DNA from 3 places in the Bradyrhizobium sp. UFLA06-24 genome. Region 1 is predicted to be linked to each of the others. Evidence: predicted binding sites of a transcription regulator. Region 1 holds the regulator's gene; each other region holds the start of a gene.
What was found. The regulator LexA, encoded in region 1, represses DNA repair genes until DNA is damaged. The targets are predictions, from matches to a motif close to TGTTCNNNNTGTGTTCNG.
Positions count from the first base shown of each region.

Region 1 (7,220 bases):
CGATGATTGCACTCGGGCCGCGCTGGTGGTGACATCAAGGCCGGCACCGCCGGATTGCGCCGCGATGGTGGTCGATCGGCCGCGTCTTGCGCGACAAGGCGCGTTGGCGCTGACGCAGCGCGGCGACGGTTTCGCGGTCCAGTCGGTAAGGGCGAGGGGCGCAAACCGCCCCTGGTCGCCGGCGGCAGCCGGCGAAGGAGATTTCGAACTGACCCTCATGCCACGGTCGGCGGCGCCACGCGCTCGGGACGCAACTCCGTCGGAGGCCGACTTCCAGGCCGAGGACTAAAACCGGTCTTTCAGCCGATCGGCAGACGCGGCGGTGTCGGACGACTGTCGGCGATGATCTGCGGCTTGTGCTCGCGCTCGCCGAGCGGCTGGGTCACGGGCAGTTGCAGAACGGTGGCGCGCTGGCCTTCGACGAGCTGGGTCACCAAGACATATTTGCCATCGGGGAATTCGATCGCGTCGTGATGACGATCGGGAACGTGCGGATCGATCTTGCCGAACTTGCCGACGCGCGAGTTGACGGTGCGCGTCCAGATCCACCTGTTGTCGTAGCGGACGTTATCGGCGAAGGCGAGCTCCGTTCCCGGCAGCAGGCAGACCGCGACGGACATGTCGGCTTCGGAGGCGAAGCCGCGTGTCGAGGTGCCGCGGAATGTTGTCGTGACGATCGTCTCGCCGACTTCTGCGGGACGCGTTGCGACGGCATGCAGGCTATAGTCACACATCGGGTGCTCCTCTATCAGGATAGCAACCCGCGCCTCTGTCCTGGAGGCACAGGCCTCTATCAGAGTGTAAGTCTGCGAGGCTCTGCTTGGTTGTAGGCAAATCTGCGGCTTGGGTCCGCTGGCGATAATCACAATATCTTTCCCGAACGCCTAGGAACAAAGCCTGCTCCGGTGCATTCGGCGGACCTTCTGCATCAATATCCGCAGCATCAATGTCCGGCCGGTGCCGACCAGCCCGAATATGGCCAGGCCGACTGCTGGACGGAGTTGAGGGCGTTGCGGGATTGCTGGCTTGTCGCTTGCTGCGCCTTGCGGAGGTGATGCTGCGGTTGCGCGGCGAAGGCATTCGGCGCTGACGCGGCGATCAGCGCGGTCGTGACGGTGCTCAGGATGATCTTGCGCATGGTGGTCTCCTCGGTCTCAAGGCCTTTGAAGCAATGAAGGCTTCGCTTCGTTGCAGCCTGCCGAGGATTTAGCGCTGGAGAGATGGCCGGATAATCTGTGCAAAACCAGAAAGACTATACAGCCGGAGCGGACAATCGTCCGCTCCATCGTTTGCTCGCGCGAGAGCGCTTAGTACTTCCGGTACAGCCCGATCAACTTGCCCTGGATCTTCACCCGGTTGGGCGGGAGGATCCGGACTTCATAGGCGGCATTCGCCGGCTCGAGCGCAATGGAGGCGCCGCGGCGGCGGAAGCGCTTCAGGGTGGCTTCCTCGTCGTCGATCAGCGCGACCACGATATCGCCGGTGTCGCAACTCTCGTTGCGTTGGATCAGCGCCATGTCGCCGTCGAGAATGCCGGCATCGACCATCGAATCGCCGCGCACTTCGAGTGCGTAGTGCTCGCCTGCGCCGAGCATGTCCGGCGGGACGCTGATGGTGTGGCTGCGGGTCTGCAGCGCCTCGATCGGCGTACCAGCCGCGATGCGGCCCATCACCGGCACTGCGACGGGGCGCTCGCCCTCGTCGGCGGGCGGGCTCGATGTCGTGCGCACCTTGCCGAGATTGCCCTCGATCACGCTCGGGGTGAAGCCGCGGCGGTTGCCGGCGGCGGCCTGGAGCTCGGGCAGCTTGATCACTTCGATCGCGCGGGCGCGGTTCGGCAGGCGGCGGATGAAGCCACGCTCCTCGAGCGCGGTGATCAGGCGGTGGATGCCCGACTTCGAACGCAGATCGAGCGCGTCCTTCATCTCGTCGAAGGAGGGCGGCACGCCGCTTTCCTTCAGCCGCTCGCTGATGAACCGCAGGAGCTCGTATTGTTTGCGCGTTAACATCTCGACCAAAATCCCCCTGACGATGTCGTTCGATTCCGAGACGCTGAAGTCAGCGACAAGCCGTTACATGCTCGAAACAAATCATGAACGGACACTATATGTTCGATACATGTTCCGCAACTGCTTAATTTACCGTGAACGCGACAAAGTTCGCGGAACGGTTGCGAACTCTGTGTTCAAACAGGCAGTCGCAGCACCTCGCAAGGCGCTCCCGCTTCGGCCTTGGGCGCGAACGGCGGGCGCACGAGAAGTGCCTGTGCCGCAGCGAGATTCGCAAGCAGCGAGGAGTCTTGATGATCGACGGGAACGGCGATGAGCGTGCCATCGTCGCGTACTTCGAGACGCGCGCGGAGGTAATCCTCGCGCTGGTCGTTGGCGCGGACATCGCGCCCGAGCACCGCGCGTTCACGGCAGTGATGAACCAGCGAATGGCCTGAGAGCGCGCGAATCAGCGGCACCATGAACAGGAAACCGCACACGTAGGATGACACGGGATTGCCAGGCAGGCCGATCACGCGCATGGCCCCGAGCCGCCCGTGCATCATCGGCTTTCCCGGCCGCATCGCGATCTTCCAGAACGCCATCGAGGTGCCTTCGTCCTGGAGCGCCTGCTGCACCAGATCGTGGTCGCCGACCGAGGCGCCGCCGGTCGTGATCAGGATGTCGGCGCCGGACTGGCGCGCGCGGCGGATGCCCGCGGTGGTGGCTTCGAGCGTATCGGCGGCGACGCCAAGGTCGATTGTGTCGGCGCCCTCGCTGCGGGCGAGCGCGTGCAGGGCATAGCCGTTGGAATAGACGATCTGGCCATGACCGGGGGTGGTGCCCGGCATCACCAGCTCGTCGCCGGTGGCGAGGATCGCGACCTTCGGACGGCGGCGAACGGGAAGCTGCGGGTGGTTCATGCCGGCTGCGAGCGCGAGCCCGCGATCGGTCAATCGGGTCCCCTGACGGAGCAGCACGTCGCCTTCGTGAAAGTCGATGCCTGCGGGGCGGATGTGCCGGCCGCGAGTCGCAGCCTCTTTGATCGTGACGCGCTTGCCGTCTGTGACCGTGTCCTCCTGGATGACGACGGCGTCCGCGCCATCGGGAACGACGCCGCCGGTGAAGATTCGTACCGCTTCACCAGCGCCGACAGCTCCCGCGAAGGGCCGTCCGGCCGCGACCTCTCCAATGACGGTGAGCTGCGCGTCCACCCTTGCCGCGTCTGCCGCGCGGACGGCATAGCCATCCATCGCTGACATCGCTTGCGGCGGTTGCGTGCGCCGCGCCGCGACATCGCGCGCAAGCACGCGATGGAAGGCCTCATCGAGGGCAATCATTTCTTCCGGCAGCGGCTCCGCGCCGCCAAGCACCGCGGCGAGCGCGTCGGAAACCGGCATGAGGGCCACGGGTGAAAGCTCCTGCTTGGGCGAGGCAATGATCACGTTGCGGCAAGCGTTCTAGCCGAGAGCGCGCCGCGAGGCAAAATGGTAAGCGGGCGCTGACGTGAGCTACTTCTGCATCAACAGCCGCACCAGCTCGGCCTGCCGGCTGACGCCGGTCTTGTCAAAAATCTTCGACAGATGACTGCGCGCCCGGCGTCCTGCCGACGCTGAGCGGCAACAAAGGATTGCGCGGCGCCCAGCCAAGCAGATCGTGCACGCGGGCGGGATCGATGCGCGGCGACAGCAGGCTCGAAAGACCGTTGCCGGGGCGTAGATGCCAAACAGTACGCGACCGCCTACGGCTCATCGATGCGCTCCATCACGCTCGACCAGCGCCCCTGTTCGACCGCAGCGTCGTAGATCGCCCCCACGAGGTCCAATACGGCGTCCTTCGAAAGCACGCCGGCGCGCATTTCAACCTCCACGAGTTGCAATGCAGCATAGGAGCGCAGTTTCAGAGCGGGAACAAGCAGAGAAAGGCGGCAATCAGGCGTTGTTGCCGCGGAGCCGCATGCCTTTGGCCGTCACGCCCGTGCGGATCACGACCTCGTCGGATCCACGTTCGACGTCACGTCCGGTGCTTGGAGCCCTTGATCCCTGTCGGGCATCGGATCGGCCTGGGCCTTCAGATCGGCAGCCTTGCTGATCAGCTTGGCGGAAAGCTCAGAATCCGAGGTGGTTCTGGCGAATTTCATCAGCAGGGAGGCCTGCCTGGTGAGATAGGTTTTGCCCAACACGTCGATACGTCCGTCCGATGTAGAATTCCCAACGGACTCATGAGTCCCGGAAGCAGGCATTCGTTCCCGGAACTCTGTATAAAAATGCACAAAGTGAGTTGGTTCCACATCTTTGGGCGAAATAGTTCCTGCAGCCGCCGCCCTGAAAGATCGGAGCCGCCAGATCAGATCCCCAGCTCCTTCAGTGCATGCCCGACGTCGAGGGGCGACGTCACGTGCACGGCCTGCAATCCGCGGGCCCGCGCGCCTTCGATGTTCTCGGCAAGGTCATCGAAGAACACGATCCGGTTTGCCGGTATGCCCATTGCGGCGACGACATGGTCGAAGGCTTCGGCGTCCGGCTTGCGCAGGCCGATGCTGGAGGACAGATACATCTCGCGGAAATGGCCAAGCAGGTCGGCATATTCCTTCGAGAAATGGTCCACATGGGGCCGATTGGTGTTCGAGAACGCATAGAGCGGCATCCGTTTCGCCGCGCGCGGCAGCAGCTCCGCGATCTCGGGCATCTCGCCGGCGAAGATCGCATTCCATCCCTCGAGGAATTGCGCATCCGAAATGCCGATGCCGAGCGAGGCGCGCAACGAGGCGAAATAGTCCTCGTCGCTGAGCTTGCCGACCTCGTGCAGCCGATAGGCCTCGCTGTCGCGCACATAGCGCGCGACGATGGCTTCGGGCTTGCACCCCGCGTGTTGTGCCCAGCAGGCGATCGCCTTGGAGAAATCGATGTCGAGCACCACGCGCCCGAGGTCGAACAGAAGCGCATCCGCGCTGCCGGGAGAAAGCGAAGTCATTGCGTCAGTACCGGTAAGGCTCGTGGTCGAACAGCGGGAACGCGCTGAACACGCTCGGCGCGTTGGTTGCTGTGGCCGGGTGCAGGCAGGATTTGTTGACCTCGGCGAACGAGGTGGCGCCCAGCAGACCGAGGCAGCGCAGCACCTCGTCCTCCAGTAGTTCCAGCATGCGCGCCACACCAGTTTCGCCGGCGGCGGCCAGCGCCCAGCATTGCAGCCGGCCGATGCCGACGAGGTCGGCGCCGGCGGCGATCGCCTTGACGATGTCGGTGCCGCGGCAGATGCCGCCGTCGACCATGATCCGGGCGCGACCCTTCACGGCATCGACGATCTCGGGCAGCACATGCATGGCGCCGCGGCCGTGATCGAGCTGGCGTCCGCCGTGGTTGGAGACGTAGATCCACTCGACGCCGTGATCGACCGCGATCTGCGCGTCCTCGGCCGTGGCGATACCCTTGAGTATCAGCGGAATCCTGAACTTGTCCTTGATCATCTTCACGGTCCGCCATTCCAGTCCCTTCTGGAAATCGCCGCCGGTGGCGCGCAGGCGGCTCTCGCGTACATAGCGCTTGGCAATGTCGCGCTCGCGTCGGCTGTAATGGGCGGTGTCGACGGTCAGGCAGAAGGCCGCATAATTGGCCTTCTCGGCGCGGCTGACGACGTCGGCAACGAACGCGTCATCGCCGCGGACATAGAGCTGATACATGCGCAGCGCATCGGGAGCGGCTTCGGCGGTCTTTTCCAGGCCTGGCTCGGAGACGGAGCTGAGCATGTGCGACGCCCCGAAGCTGCCGGCGGCGCGTGCAACGCTCGCCGCACCGTGCGGATCGAAGATCTCCAGCGCGCCGACGGGCGCGAGCACCACGGGCAGGCGCATCCTGCGGCCGAACTGCTCGACCGAGCCGTCGACCTTCCGCACGTCGCGCAGCACGCGCGGGCGGAAGGCGATCTCGTCCAATGCCATCCGGTTGCGGCGCATCGTGGTTTCGGTCTCGGCCGCGCCGACGATGTAGTCCCAGGCATTCTGGTTGAGATTGGCGCGGGCCTTTCGGATGAACTCGTGCAGGTTCTGGAACGGCTCGTTGCTGGCGCCGAGTTCGACGTTCCGTTCCGGCCGGAGCGCTTCGTTCATTGTTGTCCTCCCGAGAATTTGAAGCCTTATGCCATCGCCTATCCGGTTCGGCCCTCCAAAACCATCCTAAAATCGCATAGCTGCGAGGCGTGGCTCGGCGGCCGATTCCCGCTCTCCCGGGGCCGGTCTTCCGAACGTTGCCAAATGTTTAGGTTCAGGGCGAAGGGATTTTTACCGCGTACCCGCCGGCGTGGCAGGCCGGCCTTGAAGAAACCAGAATGATATTGTGAGAACCGGCTTGGATCGCCATTTGCATGGCGGCTGCCAAGCCTCAAAAAGAACCGCTAAGCGAAAAGGCCACCCATTCCATGCGGAAAACCCTGCTGTTCCCCCTGGGCGCGCTCACCGGAGCTTGCCTGACCCTCCTCGTATCCGGTCCGCAGGGCGGGCTGTGGGCGGCACGGGCGGCGGCGGGTACGGATGATGCCTATTCCCAGCTCAACCTGTTCGGGGAAGTGTTCGAGCGGGTGAAGGCGAGCTATGTCGAGAAGCCCGACAATGCCAAGCTGATCGAAGGCGCGATCACGGGCATGGTAACTTCGCTCGACCCGCATTCACGCTACATGAACGCCAAGGCCTGGACCGAGATGCAGGAGACCACCTCCGGCGAATTCGGCGGGCTCGGCATCGAGGTCACGATGGAGGAGGGCCTGGTCAAGGTCGTCTCGCCGATCGACGACACGCCGGCGTCCAAGGCCGGCATCATGTCCGGCGATCTCATCAGCAAGATCGACGGCGACGCGGTGCAGGGCATGACGCTCGAGCAGGCCGTCAACAAGATGAAGGGACCGGTCGATACCCAGACCAAGCTCACCATCTTGCGCAAGGGCGCCGACGCCCCGCTCGATGTCGCGATCAAGCGCGAGATCATCCATGTGCGCCCGGTGCGCTTCCACGTCGAGAACGGCGACATCGGCTACATCCGCATCACCTCCTTCAACGAGCAGACCACCGATGGCCTGAAGAAGGCGATCGCCTCGATCTCCAAGGATGTCCCGCAGGACAAGCTCGTCGGCTACGTCGTGGACCTGCGCAACAATCCGGGCGGCCTGCTCGACCAGGCCGTGTCGGTGTCGAGCGCGTTCTTGCAGCGCGGCGAGGTCGTCTCGACCCGCGGCCGCAATCCC
Region 1 covers NZ_JADFUE010000031.1:19,612-26,831, forward strand. Annotated here, with positions in the region: gene IF809_RS23395 (ComEC/Rec2 family competence protein) at 1-289, shown strand, start outside; gene IF809_RS23400 (hypothetical protein) at 300-734, opposite strand; gene IF809_RS23405 (hypothetical protein) at 944-1,138, opposite strand; gene lexA (transcriptional repressor LexA) at 1,308-2,009, opposite strand; gene IF809_RS23415 (molybdopterin molybdotransferase MoeA) at 2,186-3,397, opposite strand; gene IF809_RS23420 (hypothetical protein) at 3,555-3,740, opposite strand; gene IF809_RS23425 (hypothetical protein) at 3,973-4,170, opposite strand; gene IF809_RS23430 (HAD family hydrolase) at 4,335-4,961, opposite strand; gene IF809_RS23435 (alpha-hydroxy acid oxidase) at 4,966-6,093, opposite strand; gene IF809_RS23440 (S41 family peptidase) at 6,402-7,220, shown strand, end outside.

Region 2 (7,220 bases), on a different contig from region 1:
CTGCGCTAGCTCGCCGCGCAGTCTGGCCGCAGGCGCGCACCCTTCGACCAGGCGCGGCATGTGCGCGCGCGACAGGCCGGTCGCGGCCAACGCCGCATCCGACCAATCTCGGCGCGCAGCGTCGAGCCACAGCGATCCGGAAGCGTCCGAGACGTCCTCGATCGCCTCGCCTGACAGCACCAGGCGGAGATACGCCTTGGGCATCAGGACGCGTCGCGTTGCCGCAAAGATCTCGGGCTCGTGCGTGGCGATCCAGAGCAGCTTGGGCGCCGTGAAACCGGGCATCGCCTTGTTGCCGGTCGTCGCACGCAAGGCAGGCCAGCGCTGCTCCAGAAGGCGGCACTCCGCGGCGGAGCGCCCGTCATTCCAGAGAATGCAAGGCCGGAGCGGCGTGTCGCTCGCATCGAGCAGCGTCGCACCATGCATCTGGCCGGACAACCCGATGCCTTCGACCGCCGCCAGCTCTTGTCCGTGCGACGCCCTCAAGGCATCGAGCGTCGCAAAGGTCGCCGCGATCCACTGCGCAGGATCCTGCTCGAAATAGCCCGATCGCGGCGAGTCGATCGTCAATGCCCGGCTCTCGCTTGCAATCACGCGCTGGACGCCGTCGACGAGAACCGTCTTGACCGCGGAGGTGCCGAGATCGATGCCGAGATACATGGCGGAAGTCTCCGAGGTTCAGCGGCACCGGCGACGCGATGCACTCATCTTCATCCCGTGAGTCGCCCCCCGGGTGAAGCAAGCTGACCGCAGATATTGCGTGATGAAAACCCTGCCGCAAGCAACGGGATGCGAAGGCACTGAGGCGGCTGGAGCGGGTGAAGGGAATCGAACCCTCGTATTCAGCTTGGAAGGCTGCTGCTCTACCATTGAGCTACACCCGCGACAGGGGCTCCCTAACACGGCCGGGCGGCGGTCTCAACTGCTGCGGACCGGTCTTTCCCGCCTCGCGGATGGGCTTATTCCCGCTTTCGGGCACGCCCCCCTTAACGGCGAGGCGCTCTGGCCCTATATTGGGTGTCCCGAAACCAACGAAAGGAGGTGATCCAGTGTCTTATCTCAAGCGCTGTCACCTCGCTGGGATCGCCCGCTAAGCACTATCGAGGCTTGGCATCGGGGCGGTTCCAGCCCTGGACCAGCGAGCAAGAAATCGGGCGCGACGGGGTTCTCCCGCCGCGCCTTTTCTTTGCTCCGATCGCCTCTCCCGGGGTATCGCGCGCCGCTCAGGCGGGCCCCTCGCCCGCGAGCATCTCCCGGATCTTCTGCGACAGGTCCGCCTTCCTGTAGGGCTTGCGAAGCAGCGCCACGCCGGGATCGAGATGTCCCTCGTGGACAATGGTGTTGTCGGTATAACCTGACGTGTAGAGCACCCGCACGTCCGGCCGGCGGAGCCTGACAGCCTCGGCCAATTCCCGCCCGTTCATGCCGCCGGGCATGATGATGTCGGTGAACAGGAGATCGAAAGTCGCACCCTGATCGACCAGCGCAAGCGCGGCTGCGCCGTCGCCGGCGGTGAGCGTGCGATAGCCGAGGCTGCCGAGCTGGGCGATGACGTAGCCCTGCACCAGCGGATCGTCCTCCACCACCAGGATGGTCTCGTGCCCGCGCGCCGGCGCCGGCGCCTGAACCGGCCCGGACCTCGCCGCCGCCCCGCCCGCCGATTGCGGCAGGAACAACCGCACCACTGTGCCGTGCCCCTCCTCGCTCTCGATCGCGACGGTGCCGCCGGTCTGCTTGGCGAAACCGTAGACCATGCTGAGGCCGAGCCCGGTGCCGCGGCCGACCCCCTTGGTGGTGAAGAACGGCTCGAATACGCGATCGCGAATGTCGGCCGGAATGCCGTGGCCGGTATCGGAGATGGCCAGCATGACGTAGGAGCCGGAATCGCCGTCGCCGCTGCCGCCGAGCTCCCGGTTTGCGGTCTCGAGCGTGAGCCTGCCGCCATCCGGCATCGCATCGCGCGCATTGACGGCGAGATTGACGATCGCCGACGAAAGCTGCGACGGGTCGGCCATCGCCGGCCACGCATCGTCGGCAAGCCGGGTCACGATCTCGACGTGCTCGCCGAGGATCGGCCGCAACAGCTTCGCCGTCTCGACCACGAGGGCATTGACGTCGATCTCGCGCGGCTCCAGCGGCTGGCGCCGCGCGAAGGTCAGGAGCTGCGAGGTGATCTCGGCGCCGCGCGAGGCCGCATCGTCGATCAGCTGGGCGATCGCTGCGAGCTGGGGCTTGTCCGCAAGCTCCTCCTTGATGATCTCGATGGTCCCGGTGATGACGGTCAGCACGTTGTTGAAGTCGTGCGCGACGCCGCCGGTGAGCTGGCCGATCGCGTCCATCTTCTGGGACTGGCGAAGCCGCTCCTCGGTCTCGTGCTGCGCGGTGAGATCGGTGGCCGAGCCGCGATAGCCCAGGAAGCGGCCGTCGGCGTCGAAGACAGGCTTGCCGTTGACGCTAAAATGATGCATCCGCCCGGTGGTGTCGCGCCCACGATACTCGAACTTCCGGAACGGCTCATGACGGTCGAGGGTCGCCATGTGCGCGCGCCACTTCTCGGACTCGGTCTCGCGGTCGAGCGCGGTATCGATGCGGCGCGTGCCGATCCGTACCTGGGGATCCATGCCGAAGGCGATCACCCGGTCGGAGAGGTAGGTGAAGCAGTGGTCCGGCCCGGTCTCCCAGAACCAATCGGATGCGGTCTCCGCATAATCGCGGAAACGCTCCTCGCTCGCGCGCGCGTCCGCTTCGGCGCGCCGGCGGATGGTCAGGTCGCGCTCGAGATTGGCATTGGCCTCGCGCAACTCGCCATAGGCCTGCTCGAGGTTCGTGCACATGGCGTTGAAAGCCTCGATCACCTTGTCCAGTTCGTCGGGATGGTGGGGCGGCCGTCGCTCCAGATGCAACGGCGGCGGCGGCCTCGCCAGGCTGTATTTGCTGACGAACTCGGCGATGGCGACCAGATGCCGCGTCACCAGAAAATGGAACATGTAGATGATGAACAGCGAGACGACGAACGTTTTTGCCGCCTGGGTTGCCAGGATGACCAGCGCCCGGTGCAGCAATTGCTGGTAGACATCGCTCAGCGTCGCCTCGACATGGAGCACGCCGATGGTACGCGCGCTCCCTTGCACGGTATAGGTCAGCGGATAGTCGCGCGTCACGACCGAGCGGCTCCTTCGCTCACCAACGGCGACACGGATGGGATTGGGGCGATCGGCAATCTCGCGGACCTCGGCGGCGCGGATATCGGGCAACCGCAGGATGCCGTCGAGCTGGAGCTTGAGCTGGTTCTGGTCGAGATTCCACAGACTCTCGCCGAGGCTCGCGGTGGTGCTGCGGCCGACCTCCTCGAGCCGCGTCTCGATCAGACCGACTTCGCGATCGTAGTCCAGATAGAGCTGGAGCGCGGTCAGCGTCAGGGTCACGATCGAGGAGAACAGCAGTACGGCGGCAAGCAGGCGCGGCCCGATGCCGCTGCGCGACCAGTTGAAAATCCGCGACAGCAGCGGCGCGAGCATCGTGGGCGTGAAGTTGGCTCCGATGCCGGTCAGATGCTTCGCAGCCGCCGGCGCAACAGCACGGCCGCGATCGGGTTTCTTCTCACCTGCGTTGCCCATGCATCCCATCCCCGAATACGGCGACACCCTCTCCGGCCAGCCGGTCAACCACGCGCAATTCGGCGGTTTGATACTCCCTCAGCGCGTGATGCGCGCTGCAATCCTGTCGGCCCTTGGGCGCTCTGAGGTCGGCGGGGTCATATCTTGCGCCCAGCAGCAGGATATCAGCGCAAACTACCATCTCGCGTGCTAGAATGACATCGGTGAAAATCCGGAGTCGCCCGCATGCGGGCGACTCGGTGGCCTTTGTGACTCCGCGCGGCTGCCATCTTCGGTAGATCGTGCGAACACCCGAAGCCAGTGGTAGCGCGCACCGACCAGAGAGGCGCCATGTGGCGGATACTCGTCATCTGCCTGTCGCTGTGCATAGCAGGCTCGTCTTCCGCGCAGTCGGTGATCCGCCTGGCGCGGATCGCCGACATCCCGGATCAGTATGTCGGCGGCGAGATGCTGCGGGCCGTCTACGCCAAGCTGAACATCAAGCTCGAATTCGAGGACGTTCCCGGCAAGCGGGCGCTGGCGCTGTCGAGCGCCGGCGAGGTCGACGGCGAAATCCAGCGGATCGGAACGCTGTCTCGCGACTATCCGACGCTGCTGCAGGTCACGCCGGCCATCAACTACATCGAACCCGCGGTGTTCACCACCAGGCTCCATTTCGACGTGGATGGCTGGAATTCGATCAGGAACTACAGCATCGGCATCGTCCGCGGTGTCGGCTCGTCGGAAGCCGGCACGCGCGGCATGGACCGCGTCACGGCAACCACGAGCCTCGAGAGCATGATCAAGATGCTCGATGCCGATCGTTTCGACGTGATGGTCACCGACCTCTTCAGCGGGCTGGCCGCGGTCCGCAAGCTCAATCTTCAGACCAGGATATATCCGCTCTCCCCGCCGCTGGAGCGCATCAGCATCTACCATTATTTGCACGAGCGCCACCGCGACCTCGTGCCGAAGGTTGGGCGGGTGATCGCGCAGATGGAAGCCAGCGGCGAGCTCGCGGCACTACGCGAGGCGCTCGTCAAGCAGGTCCTGAGCACGCGGTGACAACGCCGGTTCAGAACCCGAATATGGCGAGAACCGACGGGCGCTTGCCGCGGCGGCTTTCGACGATGCGCTCGCCGCCGCTCTCGGCGGAGCTGCCGTAATAGCGGTGATGGCCCGCCTGATCCTGCAGATCGGCTGGCTCCGACTTCCCTGCCCGCCGTGCATCGCAAATGATCTTGATGGTATGACCCGACATTGCCGCCTCCGATGAGATTCGACCGTTGTTGTGGCCATCAGTCGCCGCGTCTCCGGACGGCGTTCACCGGCGAAGGCGGCAATCGGGTTTCAGGATGGTTTCGTCGCGCAGGCGCGATGCAATATTTTGGTCCTTCGGGATTGTCGGCATCGGCCGCGATCATACGTCCTTCGGGCTGCGCGCCCAAAACAAGCGAGGTGAAGATGCTCTACGCGATCCTGGCCTACCACGTGGAAGACGAGCTGTTGTCGTGGACGCCGCAGGAGGACGCCGCTGTCGTGGCCAAAGTCATCGAGGTTCAGGCGCCCCTGAGGGCCAGCGGACACCTCGGACCGGCCGCCCGCCTGGATGGCACGAGAAAGGCCCGCACCTTACGCGGCCCCGGTGCCGGCATCGTGCTGGACGGCCCGTTTGCGGAGACCAAAGAGCAGCTTCTCGGCTTCCATCTCGTCGAATACGACAGCGATGAAGAGGCGATCGCGGCGGCGCGGAAGCTGCGTGCGGTCAATCCGAGTGCGGTCTATGAGATCCGCCCGGTCAAGCTTTACGTGCCTGCCGATGGGTTCGGTGCGACAGCAGCTGACAAGTAGGACGAAACCTATGCATTCGGTTCGCCCAACGGTCCATAGAAGCGCCGGATCAGCAGCCCGCCGAAGGCAATGAACCACAGGAAGGGCGCGACCCCAGGCGCAAAGCTCGCGACGATCGTGCCCGGAATGAACACGAGCAGCGGAAACAGGGAGGCAATGGTCTCACGCCCCCAGCCGCCCAGGATCGTCCACCACAGCCAGCCATTGAGGCCGGCAATGGCAGTGAGGTGCAGACCGTAGAGCACGGCAACGGCGCTGCTCATGGTATAATTGATGTACAGGCCGTTTGTGACCGGCAGCAGCACGATCGAGAGCAGGAATAGCAGATTGAGGATCACGACCCCGCGGCTCCCCACGGGTTGACGCGCCAGCCGCCGGTGATGGCTGATCCAGAACAGACCGGCGATGATGAAGCTGAGCGCAAAGCCCGCGAGCTTGCCGGAATAGACTTTGGCAAGGTCGCTCCAGTCGGGCGCGCTGGCGAACACCGCAGCCTTGGGCAGGTCGTAGGCCAGAAGCGTCATGGCAACACCAAAGATGGTATTGCTGAGCGACTCCAACCGCCGCATTTCGAACTGTTCGGGCCTGGACCCGGGCTTGCGCTCGGTCATGCCGGTGTGCTCCAGGGCTGGAACTTTGGGCCGCCTTTTCCCTAGGTGTTCTCAGCGGTTTCGTCCAGCCGCATTGCGATTCGTGAGCGGATCGCCGATTCTCGGTCTTTCACCGGGGCGATTCGTGGCAACCTATCTGGACACGCTCAATGCGGAGCAGCGCCGCGCCGTGGAGCATGGCGTGGCCGAAGGCACGACCGTGGGCGCCCCCCTGCTCGTCATCGCCGGCGCGGGCTCCGGCAAGACCAACACGCTCGCGCATCGCGTCGCGCACCTGATCGTCGCGGGCGCGGATCCCCGTCGCATCCTGCTGATGACCTTTTCGCGCCGCGCGGCCGCCGAGATGGCCGGACGCGTCGAGCGCATCGCCCGCAAGGTGCTGGGCGAGAACAATGCCGCGATCATGCGCGATGCGCTGACCTGGGCCGGCACGTTCCACGGCATCGGCGCCCGGCTGCTGCGCGAATATGCCGAGCGGATCGGCGTCGATCCCGCCTTCACCATCCACGACCGCGAGGATTCCGCCGACCTGATGAACCTGGTGCGGCACGAGCGCGGCCTGTCGAAGACCGAGAGCCGCTTTCCGGCCAAGGGCACCTGCCTGTCGATCTATTCCCGCTGCGTCAACGCCGAGATGGAGATCGAGAAGGTGTTAGGGGCGCATTATCCCTGGTGCACCGGCTGGGCCGCCGAGCTGAAAGGGCTGTTCGCCGCTTACGTCGAGGCCAAGCAGGCCCAGCACGTGCTCGATTACGACGACCTGCTGCTCTACTGGTCGCAGATGATGAGCGACCCGCTGATCGCCGAGGAGATCGGCGGCCGCTTCGACCACGTGCTGGTCGACGAATATCAGGACACCAACCGCCTGCAATCCTCGATCCTCCTAGCGCTGAAGCCCGACGGGCGCGGGCTCACCGTCGTCGGCGACGATGCGCAGTCGATCTATTCGTTTCGCGCGGCCACCGTCCGCAACATCCTGGATTTTCCGCAAAGCTTTTCGCCGCGCGCGGAGATGATCACGCTCGACCGCAATTACCGCTCGACGCAGGCGGTGCTGGCAGCGGCCAACGGCGTCATCGGCCTCGCGCGCGAGCGCTTCACCAAGAACCTGTGGACCGATCGCACCTCCGGACAGAAGCCGCAGCTCGTCACCGTGCACGAC
Region 2 covers NZ_JADFUE010000020.1:89,150-96,369, forward strand. Annotated here, with positions in the region: gene xylB (xylulokinase) at 1-660, opposite strand, end outside; tRNA gene IF809_RS18190 (tRNA-Gly) at 811-884, opposite strand; gene IF809_RS18195 (ATP-binding protein) at 1,224-3,617, opposite strand; gene IF809_RS18200 (substrate-binding periplasmic protein) at 3,948-4,661, shown strand; gene IF809_RS18205 (hypothetical protein) at 4,672-4,857, opposite strand; gene IF809_RS18210 (YciI family protein) at 5,061-5,447, shown strand; gene IF809_RS18215 (TMEM175 family protein) at 5,456-6,058, opposite strand; gene IF809_RS18220 (ATP-dependent helicase) at 6,183-7,220, shown strand, end outside.
Region 2: the regulator LexA is predicted to act here: its motif matches at 6,094-6,111, upstream of IF809_RS18220 (ATP-dependent helicase).

Region 3 (7,220 bases), on a different contig from region 1:
TCTTCCGATGGTGAGGACAGTCATGGAGTGTCTCCTTATGTGAGTTGAGGAGACTCTGGTCTACGAAATCCGCAAGAGAAGCGGCATCGGAAGGATTGGTAGTCGGGCCGCAATGAATGGGAATGTTTGGTACCCGGACAACAGTATGCGGGAGTTGTGACGAGCAAAGAACAGGCCTCCTTGAGGAGGAGGCCTGAGTTTCTGGAGAGGACCCATAGGGTATCTCGGCAACCCGTCCTTTTGGTCCGCGTTCCTATCCGTGCTGGCGTAGCTGGCGATCAATTTCGATTGCTTGATCTGCGTTATACGCGCGCTTGAGAAGTGAGTTCCGTTCTTCGCCAGCGGGCTTTTGAGCGGCATCTTCGCGCATATGCTGCGCAAATTGCGAAAGCCTTGTTGCGAGTGAATCCGTCTGCTTGAACCGCCTGCGCTTCTTTCCCATTGCGACGTCCCTCTGCCATTGCGCGACGATTGTACGTTCGCAAGCCGAAGAGCGCAGACACATAGGTTTATTTTTTGCTCAGACCTTTGAACGAGCTCGCGCGCAGGAGTCCTTCAGACGTGATGTCGCGATACTCGATCTCTGCAACAAATGTTGGTTCGACCCATGTCGCCTTGGGCTTTTTGAGCTGCTTGCTCAATCTACTCCTTGGACTGACCACGGTGTCGAGCGCCTGTCGTATCCTTGCAGAGGTCGTGCGGTTCCAGCCGGTGCCCACCTTGCCCATGTAGACAAGCTCCTTGCCTTCTCGCTTGCCGAGGTAAAGTGCGGCAACCCCGGACGGATCCTTGATAAACCCGACGACGGGAAATCTGCCCTTCTGCACCACCTTGATCTTCTGCCAGGCTTCAACCCGGTCGGACCTGTAGGGCGCATCAATGCGCTTCGAGACAATACCCTCATAATTGAGTTTGCTGGCAGCAGCGAACAGGGCCTGGCCGTCGCCTTCGTGATGCTCGCTGTAGAGGATGGGGCTCTCGAGCCGGTGCCGGTCGATCAGGTCTTTCAGCAGCCGCTTGCGCTCGATCTGCGGCTCCTTTCGAAGATCCCTGCCATCAACCCACAGCAGGTCGAAGGCGAAATACAGCAGGCGGTCCTGGTCGCCCCTTCCGAGGTCAGCTTGCAACTCCGAGAAGTTGGTCCGCGCCTCATGGATGACGACCACCTCGCCGTCAACGATCGCCTGGCCGGGAATGTCGAAAGCACCGGCGATGACGGAGAACTTCCGTGTCCAGTTCAGGCCGTTGCGGGTAAAGGCCGTCCGCTCTTCCCCATCGATATGAAGCTGGACGCGGTAGCCATCGTATTTGATTTCGTGAATCCATTGTGCCCCTGAAGGCGCCTTCATCTTCAGGGTCGCCAGTTGAGGGCTGATGAAGCCCGGCATTGGGGTCCTCGCCGGCGTCGCCGCCCGGCCACCCCTGGTACGCTTTGCCACAAACGCAACTCACAAAAAGACCCCGCCGCTGGTGTTGGGGGCCAACGGCGGGACAGGTCTACCTTCTCAACAGTGAAGGAACGCAGGGGAAGGTCCGGAGTTCCATTGCGGCCGGGAGCAGGAGGCTGAGGGCATCTAGCCGGACGATCGTCCCTTAACGTGTGTGAATCCGTAAATGCGGGCCGTGAGCTAGGATCCGGAATGAGTTGGGTACTTGATATGGTTGGGGGATTGCTGCTGGCGCTTTATGCGAGCGAGGCAGCGGCCTTCGTGGACAACCTTTATTGCAAGCTTGTTCGTGGAGTGCGTGATGTTGCTTTCCGAAAGATTCAGTGACCGGACCATTTCCAATATGGACGTGGCACTTGAGCGGGCGTGCAGGCTCATGCCCTCGGCCTTCGAGGGCCATCCCGCCCGAAGATTTGTCGCGGAAAAGATCGTCGAATGCGCCTCGCGGCATACGCAGACGCTCGGCGGGCTCACGGAAGCGGGCAGACGGGCCGTGGCTGAGCTTGCGGCGGAGATCGTTGAGCAGGATTGATGGCCGGCCCTTCCGCGTAAAGACAGCTCCTATCCAGCGACGGCTCCTCTTTAAGGTTGATGAGTGAGGTTAACGTCAGCCGCGCTTTGTCGGCAATGATCTGGTCCGCTATCTGCAATGTGCAGAAGACCGGAATGCTGGACAAAACGCGGGACGTTCCGTTACGAGCTGACGAACATCGGCGCGGGGACGATTACTTTGTGCCGATCGTGTTTTTCAGTGCTGCGGCTACCGCGATGATCGCCTGGATAGCGGCGATAGCCTGGGCAAGCTGGAGTTTGATCACTTGGATTTTCTGGTAGATGAAAAAACACCGCAGGAAGATTTTACGGGTCTGTCCGACCATTTCATCACGCGCATGTATGAGTTCATCCGCGATCAGGTCGCGGCCGATGTGACCTCAGGTACCCGGCTTGTCGGGCTGCCGGCCAGACAGCGCGCTGACAGGCTGTTTGCCGAGATCAATCGTCGTGGTCTTTACTGCAAGCCGATCGATTGGCCGACGGCGTAGCCGGGCTATCGGTGCGCCGGGCATCGTTGCCATCGACATTGACCTGATCAGTGCCAACAGGGCGGGTTGTTTGACCTGCAGCCAAGGTCTGCCGACACACGCGCGTATGTCCCGCCGGAATCGTTGAGAATGTTTTGCGCCGCAGCATTTTGCGTTTGATTCCGACCTACCAAAAAAGGACAATCAGGCTTTCCCGAAGGTGCTGTTGGCCAAGTAACGAGTACCTTTGACGCGACCGACTACCTGTTTTTGGCAACTGCTCCCGCAGCCGCTGAACGAGTTCTCAGGAAATTGCCTGTCGCGACGGCCCCCTTCGTCCTGAGGGTGGGGACATCAGCAATGGGAGGAGACATGCAGACAGAAGCAGTCCCGCAGAAAACCGAGCTTGATCTCGCCAACGACATCCTTGAAGGGGCCGACGCCATCGCCGAGTTTCTCTTTCGCGGAACGAGTGATGATGAGCGCGGTCGCAATCGTCGGAAGGTGTATCACCTGGCTCAGTCGAGCCGGCTTCCGCTCTTCCGGCTTGGATCTTTGCTCTGCGCGCGCAAATCAAAATTGCTCGAATTCATATCGAGCCAGGAAAACCGCGCGCTTGGCCCGAACGATTAGGACATGTCCGCAGGGATGGGTGGCCTCAAGACCAAGCGCATGATTGGTTTTTCGGCTATTGCTAGCCAATGAAATTCAAACCTGCACGGGAGCGACGACTGAAGAATGTCCAGGTCGAAAATCGATCTCAGTGATCCCTTCATATCTGCAATTGCTAGCCAGTATAGTCAGCAAGCTATTGTTGCCCATAATCAGGCTGCAACAAAGGACAATGCGGTACGTCCCGTTTATGCATTGAACGAGCGGTCAGGAGCCGTAGAGCATGTCGGCTCCTGCGTTTTACTCAGGATAGAAAATCAGTTCTTCGGACTGTCGGCGTCACACGTTTTTGACCGGATCGGAAGCCATCCGCTCAACTTCGGACATGGTGACAGGCTTCACTTGTTTGGAGGGGACCGCTTCAGCAGCGCAAGAGGACCTTCAGGCTCTCATCAGGATGATCCGATTGACGCGTCGGTTTTTCACTTCAAATCGGACGTCCCGGAGGAGATCGTTCCGAGCTTCCTGAATTTGCAGGATCTGGACATTGTGCCTGCCGATCGAAAACCTGAGTTCTACGTGGCGATGGGCTACCGCGTCTCAAAATCCAGATCCAATTCGAAGGGACACAGTGCAAGGCTCGATCGCTATCCGACCATGGAGCTTGACCACGATAAGTATGAAACCCTTGAACTTGCGAGGGAGATGCACATCCTGCTCGCGCATGAGGATCAGGCCCTGGTTGGTGGAAACTGGCAGACGACGCCGTCCATACGAGGCTTCAGCGGAGGCGCCATTTTTCGCGTGGCGGGTTCATCGCCGTTTAATCGCGTGACAGAGCCCGGGATGCTGAACATCAGGTTGGCAGCTATCCTTATCGCTCGAGTCGGCAAACGCGAGCCATTCGTTACAGCGGCAATCGGTACGCGCCTTGGCATCTATTTTCAGCTTATCGATCACTACTTACCTGAATTAAAGCTGCGCGACATTCTTGCGTCAGAGCTTGCAAGGCAACTCAACACTGACTGACACTGCTTTGGCGTCGCGCTGTGCATTTCAGCTTGCGGAATTATACGGGCGCGTGGCACTCCGCGAAGCGTAGCGCGCCCTCGGTCCGCGTGTGTCACCGAAGGTACGTACCTTTCTTTCATTTCCGGAATATGATTTTCAGCGGAGCGTTTCATACGGTGGTGGATGCGAGCGGGACCTGAAACAGCTCCTTGTCCCATTCGTCGCGAACGGAGATGAAGTTTTCTTCCCTCACAGCGTCCGGGTTGGCGGTGCCCAGTTGGTGCGCCAGGAAGTTCGCCCGGTCTTTTGCCGCGCTGTCGTCCGCAAGCTCCTGGCCGATCAGGTCGTGGGCTGGGGTCGAACCGAGCAGGTGGAAGCGATACAGCGGCATGTGATTCACAGATGCAGACAGGGCGTCACTCCATCTTCGCCTTGTCTTTTAGATCGCGGATACGCGTTTCGGCTTCTTCTCGGGATTGGACGATCTCAGACCAGTCGTCAGTTCGGGCGAGTGCGCTCAATCGCTTGAGCTCGGCGAGCTGCTCAGCTGTCGGCTTTTCCATGAAAGGGCTCCTTCGAGCACCAACCCTCATTCATTTCCGCCGTTCCTCGCCTGCTGACCTGGCTTTCTGTCAGCGCCTTTCGGTAAGACAATACAGCCAAAGAAAATGTTCCTCTTTCAATGACTTAAAAGATTCATTGACTCCTTGCCCGCGGCTGATGTTCTCTATTTGTTCTACTCTAGCCCGGTCACCTTTTGATGCTATCTGCTTCGAGCCCTTCTTCTGCTGTCGCCGAGCTCCGCCGGAAGCTCGACCGGATGGCCATGGGCGACGCTCTGGAAGAGCGGAAGACGCTTGCCTTTGGCATTGATGCGATTGATCGCTGGCTGCCGGGTGGCGGTCTGGCACTCGGTGCACTCCATGAAATCTGTGAGCAGGGGACCGATGGCGCCCGCGCTTCCCTCTCAGCTTTGTTCGCGGCTGGCGTGCTGGCGCGACTGCCGGGTCCGGTCATCTGGTGTCTGCATAGTCGGGACCTGTTCGCGCCAGCGCTCGCCCGCGTCGGCCTTCATCCGGACCGCGTGATCTACTGCGAGACCTGGAAGGACGCGGAAGTTCTGCCGGCCATGGAAGAGGGCTTACGGCACGGTGGTCTGGCTGGTGTCGTGGGCGAACTCGTCAGGCTTCCCCTCACCCCGTCGCGGCGGTTGCAACTGGCGGCAGAAGCGTCGGGCGTTATTGCTTTTGTGTTGCGCCGCTCGGGTCCGAAAGCTGATGAGCACAATGCGAGCTTCTCGCGCTGGCGTATCAGCGCGGCACCGTCTGGACCAATGATCGATTTTGATATGGGACGCGCGCGCTGGCAGCTGGATCTGCTGCGCTGCCGCGGCGCCGAGGCTAACTCCTGGACGGTGGAGGCCTGCGATGCGTCGGGTCGTATCGCTGTTCCTGCCGAGCTGGGCGACCGATCGCCTGCGCCGCAGGAATGGCGGCTTGCCACCGCCTGAGGTGCCGCTGATCACCGCCAGTCAGCAGGGCAACCAGCGTCTGATTGCGGCAGTGGATCAAGCAGCGCGGCGCCTGAAGCTGCGGCCAGGCATGACGATTGCGCACGCGCAGTCTCTGGTACCCAATCTCGTCATTCAGGATGCGATGCCAATGGAAGATGAGGCGGGTCTTGCGCGGCTTGCGCTCTGGTGCACGCGCTATTCGCCCCTGGTCACGCCTGATCCACCCGATGGCGTGTTTATCGATGTCGCAGGCTCAGCGCACCTCTTTAAGGGGGAAGCCGCGCTTTTGCAGGATCTGAAGGCGCGCATGACGGGCTCGCGCATCGAAGCGCGTGTGGCTGTTGCCGATACGCCAGCCTGCGCATGGGCGGCCGCGCGTTTCTCGAAAGAGGAGATCGTCGCACCTGGCCGGGCGTCGGACGTATTGGGCGCGCTGCCAGTCGAAGCGCTGCGCCTTGACCGCTCGATTGTCGAGAGCCTGCGCGATGTTGGTATCGAGCGGATCGCGCAACTGGCGACCAAGCCGCGCGGCGGGTTGCGCACGCGATTTGGTGCCGAAGTGCTTCTGCGGATGGACCAGGCGCTTGGTGCGTCTGCGGAAGTGCTGACGGCACTGGTGCCACCTGAAGTGCCGCGCAGCAAGATGCGCTTTGCCGAGCCGCTCGGTGACCCGGAAGATTTGCAGCGCGTCATCGCCATTCTGTGCCAGAGCCTGGCTGAAGATCTGGAGCGGCGGGGCGTGGGCGCGCGCCGGCTCGATCTCGTCTTCATGCGGGTGGACAATATTGCGCAGGCAGTCCGCATTGGAACATCACGCCCCAATCGTAATGCGCCGCATTTGGCAAAGCTGCTCGGCGAACGTCTGGTACTCGTCGATCCCGGATTTGGCATCGAAGAGGCCACTCTCACGGCATCATGGATCGAGGCACAGACCGAAAAGCAGATGGTCGGCGCGCATGTCGGAAAGCCAGGCGAAGACATCGATGTGAGCGATCTGGTCGACCGCCTGCGCGTCAAGCTGGGCGCTGAGCGCGTCTTCCGGGTGGTGCCGGTCGAAAGTGACATTCCTGAAAGGTCGCTCAAGCGCGTGCCGGCCATGGCGAAGTCAGGCGGTGCGAACTGGCCGGACGATCTGCCGCGGCCGTCCCGTCTTCTAACGCCGCCCGAAATCATCAATGCGGTGGCGGAAATTCCGGATGCACCACCACGTTTCTTTGTCTGGCGTAAAGTCCGCCATCGGATCACGAAAGCTGACGGGCCCGAGCGCATTCTCGGCGAATGGTGGTTGAGCGATCAGGAGATTGGCCTGCAACGCGATTATTACCGCGTCGAAAATGTACAGGGTGAGCGCTTCTGGCTGTTCCGCGACGCGCCGGCCTCGGAAGGTGGCCGCTGGTGGCTGCACGGGATCGGTGAAGCATGAGCTACATCGAGTTGCAGGCGACCAGCCATTTTTCATTTCTGCGCGGGGCATCGAGCTGCGAAGAATTGTTCGCAGCGGCGGCTGTCCTCGGGATTTCTGCCATTGGTATCGTCGACCGCAATTCGCTTGCCGGCATCGTGCGCGCTTATGAAGCGGCGAAAGTGACGGGTACACGTCTGATCGTCGGCTGC
Region 3 covers NZ_JADFUE010000001.1:46,478-53,697, reverse strand. Annotated here, with positions in the region: gene IF809_RS00275 (hypothetical protein) at 1-24, opposite strand, end outside; gene IF809_RS00270 (hypothetical protein) at 254-442, opposite strand; gene ligD (non-homologous end-joining DNA ligase) at 510-1,388, opposite strand; gene IF809_RS00260 (hypothetical protein) at 1,750-1,980, shown strand; gene IF809_RS00255 (hypothetical protein) at 2,115-2,282, shown strand; gene IF809_RS00250 (hypothetical protein) at 2,267-2,491, shown strand; gene IF809_RS00245 (DNA-binding protein) at 2,843-3,103, shown strand; gene IF809_RS00240 (hypothetical protein) at 3,209-4,111, shown strand; gene IF809_RS00235 (DUF6894 family protein) at 4,263-4,484, opposite strand; gene IF809_RS00230 (hypothetical protein) at 4,510-4,656, opposite strand; gene IF809_RS00225 (ImuA family protein) at 4,914-5,603, shown strand; gene IF809_RS00220 (DUF6504 family protein) at 5,521-7,029, shown strand; gene IF809_RS00215 (error-prone DNA polymerase) at 7,026-7,220, shown strand, end outside.
Region 3: the regulator LexA is predicted to act here: its motif matches at 4,815-4,832, upstream of IF809_RS00225 (ImuA family protein).